DNA from 2 places in the Allosphingosinicella sp. genome. Region 2 is predicted to be linked to the other one. Evidence: predicted binding sites of a transcription regulator. Region 2 holds the regulator's gene; the other holds the start of a gene.
The links. The regulator LexA, encoded in region 2, represses DNA repair genes until DNA is damaged. The targets are predictions, from matches to a motif close to GTTCCNCNCTTGTTCT.

Region 1: uvrA (excinuclease ABC subunit UvrA) is a predicted target of LexA. The motif match lies at 1,844-1,859, and genes of this name have one in related genera.

What each region holds. Positions count from the first base shown of each region.
Region 1 covers NZ_JCACEU010000014.1:757,246-760,624, reverse strand. The annotation lists gene uvrA (excinuclease ABC subunit UvrA) at 1-1,840, opposite strand, end outside; gene AC5JBD_RS06095 (hypothetical protein) at 1,998-2,186, opposite strand; gene AC5JBD_RS06090 (class I SAM-dependent methyltransferase) at 2,207-2,965, opposite strand; gene AC5JBD_RS06085 (class I SAM-dependent methyltransferase) at 3,276-3,379, shown strand, end outside.
Region 2 covers NZ_JCACEU010000016.1:414,243-417,621, reverse strand. The annotation lists gene dcd (dCTP deaminase) at 1-387, shown strand, start outside; gene AC5JBD_RS10375 (anthranilate synthase component II) at 396-980, shown strand; gene mddA (methanethiol S-methyltransferase) at 1,061-1,795, shown strand; gene lexA (transcriptional repressor LexA) at 1,871-2,530, shown strand; gene AC5JBD_RS10360 (HAD family hydrolase) at 2,599-3,294, opposite strand.

The sequences.
Region 1 (3,379 bases), on a different contig from region 2:
GGACGTCGCTCAGCGACCCGGCGGCGACGACGGTGCCGCCGTGGACGCCGGCGCCGGGGCCCATGTCGATGACGTAATCGGCCTGGCGGATCGAATCCTCGTCATGCTCGACGACGATGACGGTGTTGCCGAGATCGCGCAGCCGGCGGAGGGTGACCAGCAGGCGGTCATTGTCGCGCTGGTGGAGGCCGATCGAGGGCTCGTCGAGGACGTAGAGGACGCCGGAGAGACCCGAGCCGATCTGCGAGGCGAGGCGGATGCGCTGGCTCTCGCCGCCGGACAGGGTGCCGGAGGTGCGGTCGAGGTTGAGATAATCGAGGCCGACATTGTTGAGGAAGCCGAGGCGCTCGTTGATCTCCTTGAGGATGGCGCGGGCGATCTCGCGCTGCTGCGGGTTGAGCTTGTCCTCGAGGGTGGAGAAGAAGGCGAGCGCCTGGACAACCGAGCGGCGGGTGCTTTGCGAGATGTCCTCGCCGGCGATCTTGACCGCGAGCGGCTCGGCGCGGAGGCGGGCGCCGTGGCAGGTCTCGCACGGGGCGGCGGACTGATATTTGGCGAGCTCCTCGCGCATCCAGGCGCTCTCGGTCTGGAGCATGCGGCGGTTCAAATTGCCGATCACGCCCTCGAACGGCTTGTTGACCTCGTAGCTCTTGCGGCCGTCGATGAAGCGGAGGGTGACGGGCTTGCCCTTGGTGCCGTGGAGGATGGTCTGGTGGACCTCCTCGGGCAAGTCGTTCCACGGCGTGTCGAGGCTGAAGTCGTACGCGCGGGCGAGGGAGCCCAGGACCTGCATGTAATAAGGGCTGGGCGGATTGGACTTGGCCCAGGGGACGATCGCGCCCTTCTTGATCGAGAGATTCTGGTTGGGGACGACCAGGTCGGGATCGAAATGCAGCTTCTCGCCGAGGCCGTCGCAGCCCGGGCAGGCGCCCTGCGGCGCGTTGAACGAGAAGAGCCGCGGCTCAATCTCGGCAATGGTGAAGCCGGAGACCGGGCAGGCGAACTTCTCCGAGAAGGTGATGCGGCCGGGAGGGGCGTTGTCCTGGAGGACGGCGGCCTTGGCGGCCTTGTCCAGCACCTCGGCGACGCCGGTGCGCTCGGTGCCCGGCGGGTCCTGGGGCGGATCGGCCGGGTCGAGATAGACCAGGCCTTCCGCCAGCTTCAGCGCCTGTTCGAGGGAGTCGGCGAGACGCGTCTCGATGCCCTCGCGGACGACAAGGCGGTCGACCAGCACTTCAATGTCGTGCTTGTATTTCTTGTCGAGCGCCGGGGCCTCCTCGATCTCGTAGAGAGTGCCGTCGATGCGCACGCGGCTGAAGCCGGCCTTCTGCCACTCCGCAAGCTCCTTGCGATATTCGCCCTTCCGCCCCCGCACGACCGGCGCGAGCAGGTAGAGGCGGGTGCCTTCGGGGAGCGCCATGACGCGGTCGACCATCTGCGACACCGTCTGGGCGCTGATCGGAAGACCGGTGGCCGGGCTGTAGGGCACTCCGACGCGCGCCCAGAGCAGGCGCATGTAATCGTAGATCTCGGTGACGGTGGCGACGGTGGAGCGCGGATTGCGGCTGGTCGTCTTCTGCTCGATCGAGATGGCGGGCGAGAGGCCTTCGATGTGGTCGACATCGGGCTTCTGCATCATCTCGAGGAACTGGCGCGCATAGGCGCTGAGGCTCTCAACATAGCGCCGCTGCCCCTCGGCATAGATGGTGTCGAAGGCGAGGCTCGACTTGCCCGAGCCGCTGAGCCCGGTGATCACCGTCAGCGTCTCGCGCGGGATGTCGACGTCGACTCCCTTCAAATTATGCTCGCGCGCGCCGCGGACGGAGAGATGAGTCAGCATATCGTTCCAGCTTTGTTCTATAGCTATAGGGGATCGCGCGGGAGGTCAACGCGGGCACCCGCGAAATGGGTGCTCAAGCGGGGAATGGCAAGTTGGTGCGGAGCACCGATCGAATGGATCGGCCTACGATCGTCGCCTCAGGCCGGTCGGCGCAAACTCAGCCGCCGGGCGTGGAGAGGCTGGACAGATCGAACCAGCCATAGCGAACGCCGGCCCAGATTATGAGCGGAACCAGCACGAGATATTCGAACAGCAGAAAAAGGATGAGGTTTCGGTCGAAGGCGGCATCGTGAGGCTTCGCCGCTGCCAAAGCCGGAGCAGGATGGGGATCAGGATCGCCCGCCACGCCTGTCCCTTCCTTGCAGGTCACTGTACCTTCACGTGACGCGGCTGGACCCGGCGGCGCTTCTCGATGAACACGATCGAGTCATAGACGTGCATGGCCGGCACCCACTGCATCGCCTCCGTCTCGGGTGCACGGTCGTGATACCAGGCGTGCATATCATCGATGATCTGCTTGACGAACTCGATGCCTGTTCCCGGCTTCCGGTAACCGCCCTCCCAGGAGCCGGTCCAATAGGAGGTGTGGAGATCCTCGATCACGTACAGCCCGCCTTCCTTGAGCAGCGGGAACAGGATTGCGAAGCTGCCGACCTGATGGCGGCCCACATGCGAGCCGTCGTCGAGCACGATGTCGGGCTGGCCGATCTCGGCGATGACCGAGTGCAGAAAATCGGGGTCGTCCTGAGAACCAATGCGGACCTTGTTCGGCGGATCGAAGCGCCGGGCGCAGTCAGGGTTGAGATCGACGCCGCAAATATTGGCGGCTGGGCCGAAATAGTCGCGCCACAATTCCAGCGACCCGCCCATGCTGACGCCGATCTCCAGCATCGTGAGGCCGGTGCCTCGATACTTCGCGAAGTGCGCGTCATAAGCGTCGAGGAAGTGCGTCCATTTGTGCACAAGGCGGCGGCCCTGTCCGCGGCGCTCGTAGAAGAGACGAGCGAGCTCGGACTGCGCTTCAGCGGCAAGCGAGGGAATGTCAGCATCAGTGAGCGCCATGCGCTCCATGCTGTTCGGAGCAGCGCCCGTAAGCCGGCTCTTGATCCTGCTGATCACGTTCATGGCCCCCGCTCTAGCACGGGCACTTCGGCATCCGCTTACATGAAGCACTGGTAAGTCAATGTAATATCTCCAGAATGGAGAAAACAATCTTCATTCTGGATGGTTTGAATGCTCGCCGCTCGCGTTCGCTGAGCTGTATACCCTCAGCCTCGATGCCACTTAGAAACGAGATCCGGTGGCAAGCTCGAACCTAGGTCGGCCCAGCTGCCTTGCTGTTCCTCGTCGAGGAGAACAGCACCTTCGTCGCAACGTGGGGTGACGAGAGGAGACCTGCTCCAGATGATCCGCGCTTCAACCGGGGAGCATCATGATGAAGATCTCTAGAAACCTCGCCCTGATCGGGCTCGCAGGAATGGCTTTCGCCGCTCATGCTGCACCCGCCGACGTGAACGGCGCCGTCGCCGCCAAGGCGCG
Region 2 (3,379 bases):
AACGCCATCGTCGACCCCAAGGATTTCAAGGCCAACAGCTTCGTCGACCGCCAGACCGACGTCTGCATCATCCCGCCGAACAGCTTCGCGCTGGCGCGGACGGTCGAGTATTTCCGAGTGCCGCGCGACGTGCTCGTCATCTGCCTCGGTAAATCGACCTATGCGCGGTGCGGGATCATCGTCAACGTGACGCCGCTGGAGCCGGGCTGGGAGGGGCATGTCACGCTCGAATTCTCCAACACGACGCCCCTACCCGCCAAGGTCTATGCGAATGAAGGCGCGTGCCAGTTCCTGTTCCTGCAGGGCAACGAGCCGTGCGAGACCAGCTATGCCGACCGCGCGGGCAAATATATGGGCCAGAGGGGCGTGACGCTGCCCAAGCTCTGAGCGCAGCGATGATCCTGGTCGTCGACAATTACGACAGCTTCACCTGGAACCTCGTCCATTATCTGCGCGAGCTCGGCGCCGAGGTGCGGGTGGTGAGGAACGACGAGATCGGAGCGGCCGAGGCGATCGCGAGCGGCGCGGCGGGGATCCTCATCTCGCCCGGGCCGGGCACGCCCGACGAAGCGGGTGTTTCGCTGGAACTTGTCGCAGCCTGTGCGGACGCCAGGCGGCCGCTGCTGGGCGTGTGCCTCGGCCACCAGGCGATCGGGCAGCATTTCGGCGGGCGCGTGGTGCGCGCGCCGCTGATGCACGGCAAGACCTGCGATGTGGAGCATGACGGGAGCGGCGTCTTTGCCGGCCTCCCCTCCCCCTTCACCGCAACGCGCTATCACTCGCTCGCGGTGGCGGCGGAGGGCTTGCCCGAGTGCCTGAGCGTCAACGCGACAGCGGCGGACGCGACGGTGCAGGGCTTTCGCCATTGCGAGCTGCCGATCCACGGCGTTCAGTTCCACCCGGAGAGCGTCGCGAGCGAGTGGGGGCACAAGTTGCTCGCCAACTTCCTGGCGATGACGAAACTGAAGAGCTCCTCTTAAGTCGGCTTCCCGACACGGCTTTAGGTCGGATGCGCCGGCTGTGGTAGAAGAGTCGAGACGCATACGGGTGGGAGGGCAAGATGGCTCGGCCGGTCTTTCTCCTTTACGGGGTGATTGCGTATCTGATCTTCTTCGCGACGTTCCTGTACCTGATCGCCTTTGTCGGCGACATTCCGGGAGCGCCGCGAACCGTCGATCGGGGGCCGGAGGCGAGCCTCGGCGCCGCACTCGCCATCGACGTCGCGCTGATCGCTTTGTTCGGGCTTCAGCACAGCGTCATGGCCCGCCAGGGCTTCAAGGCGGTATGGAAGCGGATCGTGCCGGCGCCAGTCGAGCGCAGCACCTACGTCATCTTCGCCAGCCTCGCGCTGATCCTGATGTTCCTGTTCTGGCGGCCGATCGCTACGCCGGTCTGGGAAGTGGAAAGCGCCGGCGCGGTGGTGCTGTGGGCGCTGTTCGCATCGGGATGGCTGATCGTGCTTCTGAGCACGTTCCTGATCAACCATTTCGAATTGTTCGGGCTGCGGCAGGTCTGGTCGAACATGCGCGGTGCGGAGATCCCGGGTCCTATCTTCCGGCAGCCCTTCTTCTACAAGCTCGTCCGCCACCCCCTCTATACCGGCTTCTTCATCGCCTTCTGGGCGACGCCGCGGATGACAGCGGGGCATCTGCTGCTCGCGGTGGGCATGTCCGTCTACATGCTGATCGCGATCCGCTACGAGGAACGCGACCTCGTCGGCCTCTTCGGCCGGGATTATGAGGAATATCGCGGTCGCGTGGGGATGCTGACGCCGCGCATGAGGCGGCGCGCCTGAAGGCGCAGCTTGCCGCTTGACAAGCAGCCGTAACGTTCCTTACACGTTCCGCAAACGTTCTAAGCGGAGCCGGACATGCTGACGCGCAAGCAACATGAGCTTCTTTCCTTCATCCACGGGCGGCTCGGCGAGACGGGCGTGTCGCCGTCGTTCGAGGAGATGAAGGAGGCGCTGGACCTCAAGTCCAAGTCCGGTGTGCACCGGCTGATCTCCGCGCTGGAGGAGCGCGGCTTCATCCGCAGGCTGCCCAACCGCGCGCGCGCGCTCGAGGTGCTGAAGATGCCGGAGCGGGCCGGCGCAAGCAACGTCGTGCCGCTGCGGGCTCCCGCGCCCGCCACCCCGGCGCCGGCGAACGACATCATCGAGCTTCCCCTCCACGGCCGGATTGCGGCGGGCACGCCGATCGAGGCGCTGCAGGGGACGGAAAGCCTGCAGGTGCCGGCGGCCCTGCTCGGGCCGGGCGAGCATTATGCGCTGGAGGTGGCCGGCGATTCCATGGTCGAGGAAGGCATTCTCGACGGCGACTATGCGCTCATCCGCAAGACCGACACCGCCCGCGACGGCGAGATCGTGGTGGCGCTGATCGACAATGAGGAGGCGACGCTCAAGACCTTCCGCCGCGAGGGCCAGATGATCCGCCTCGACCCCGCCAACCGCCGCTACGACCCGCAGCGCTACCGGCCGGACCAGGTGCAGATCCAGGGGCGGCTGTCGGGACTGCTGCGGCGCTACTGAGATCGCGGCCGCGAGGCTGCCTTATTGACGTCACGCTCGCGGAAGAGGACCTCCCTCCCTTGCCCCCATCAGTCGATCCGGTCGATCCAGCTGGCGAGCTCGGCCAAGGTCGGTAGCTCAGCGAAGCGGGGATGGCCCTCGGGCGCGTCGGCGGCTTCGTGGGTCCAGACGAGTTCGAAGGGGATGAAGGCGGCCCAGGCGCCGGCCTCCAGCGCGGGGAGGATGTCGGAGCGCATCGAATTGCCGGCCATCACGGCCTCCTGCGGCGCTGCGCCGTAGCGGGCGAAGACGCGGCGGTAGGTTTCCGCGCTCTTCTCGCTGACGATTTCCACGCCGGTGAAATGGTGGCCGAGGCCGGAGGCGGCGAGCTTCGCCTCCTGGTGATGGAGGTCGCCCTTGGTGACGAGGATCAGCGGCGCGCGCTCGGCGAGTTCCGGCAAGGCGTCCTCGACTCCCGGCAGCATCTCGATCGGATGCGCCAGCATTTCGCGGCCGAGCGCGAGGATATCGCGGACGGTCGCGGCGGGGAGATTGTCGCCGGCCAGGTCCGAGGCGGCTTCGAGCATCGAAAGAATGAAGCCCTTGGCGCCATAGCCGTAGGAGACGAGGTTGCGATGCTCGGTCTCGTCGAGGCGGCGCTGGATCTCGTCGGCCGGCGCGAACGGTGCGAGCAGGCTTGCGAACGCGCCAAAGGTGCGGCGGAAGAAGGTCTCGTTGTGCCAGAGCGTGTCGTCGGCATCGAGGCAGATGAGGCGGATCGGCATGCCGGCGCCGCTAATCCTCCCCGCCTCCCGGCGCCAGCGACTTCTCGGCGTTTGCGCCTTCCGTGGGCCCGCCGCGCATCGTAAG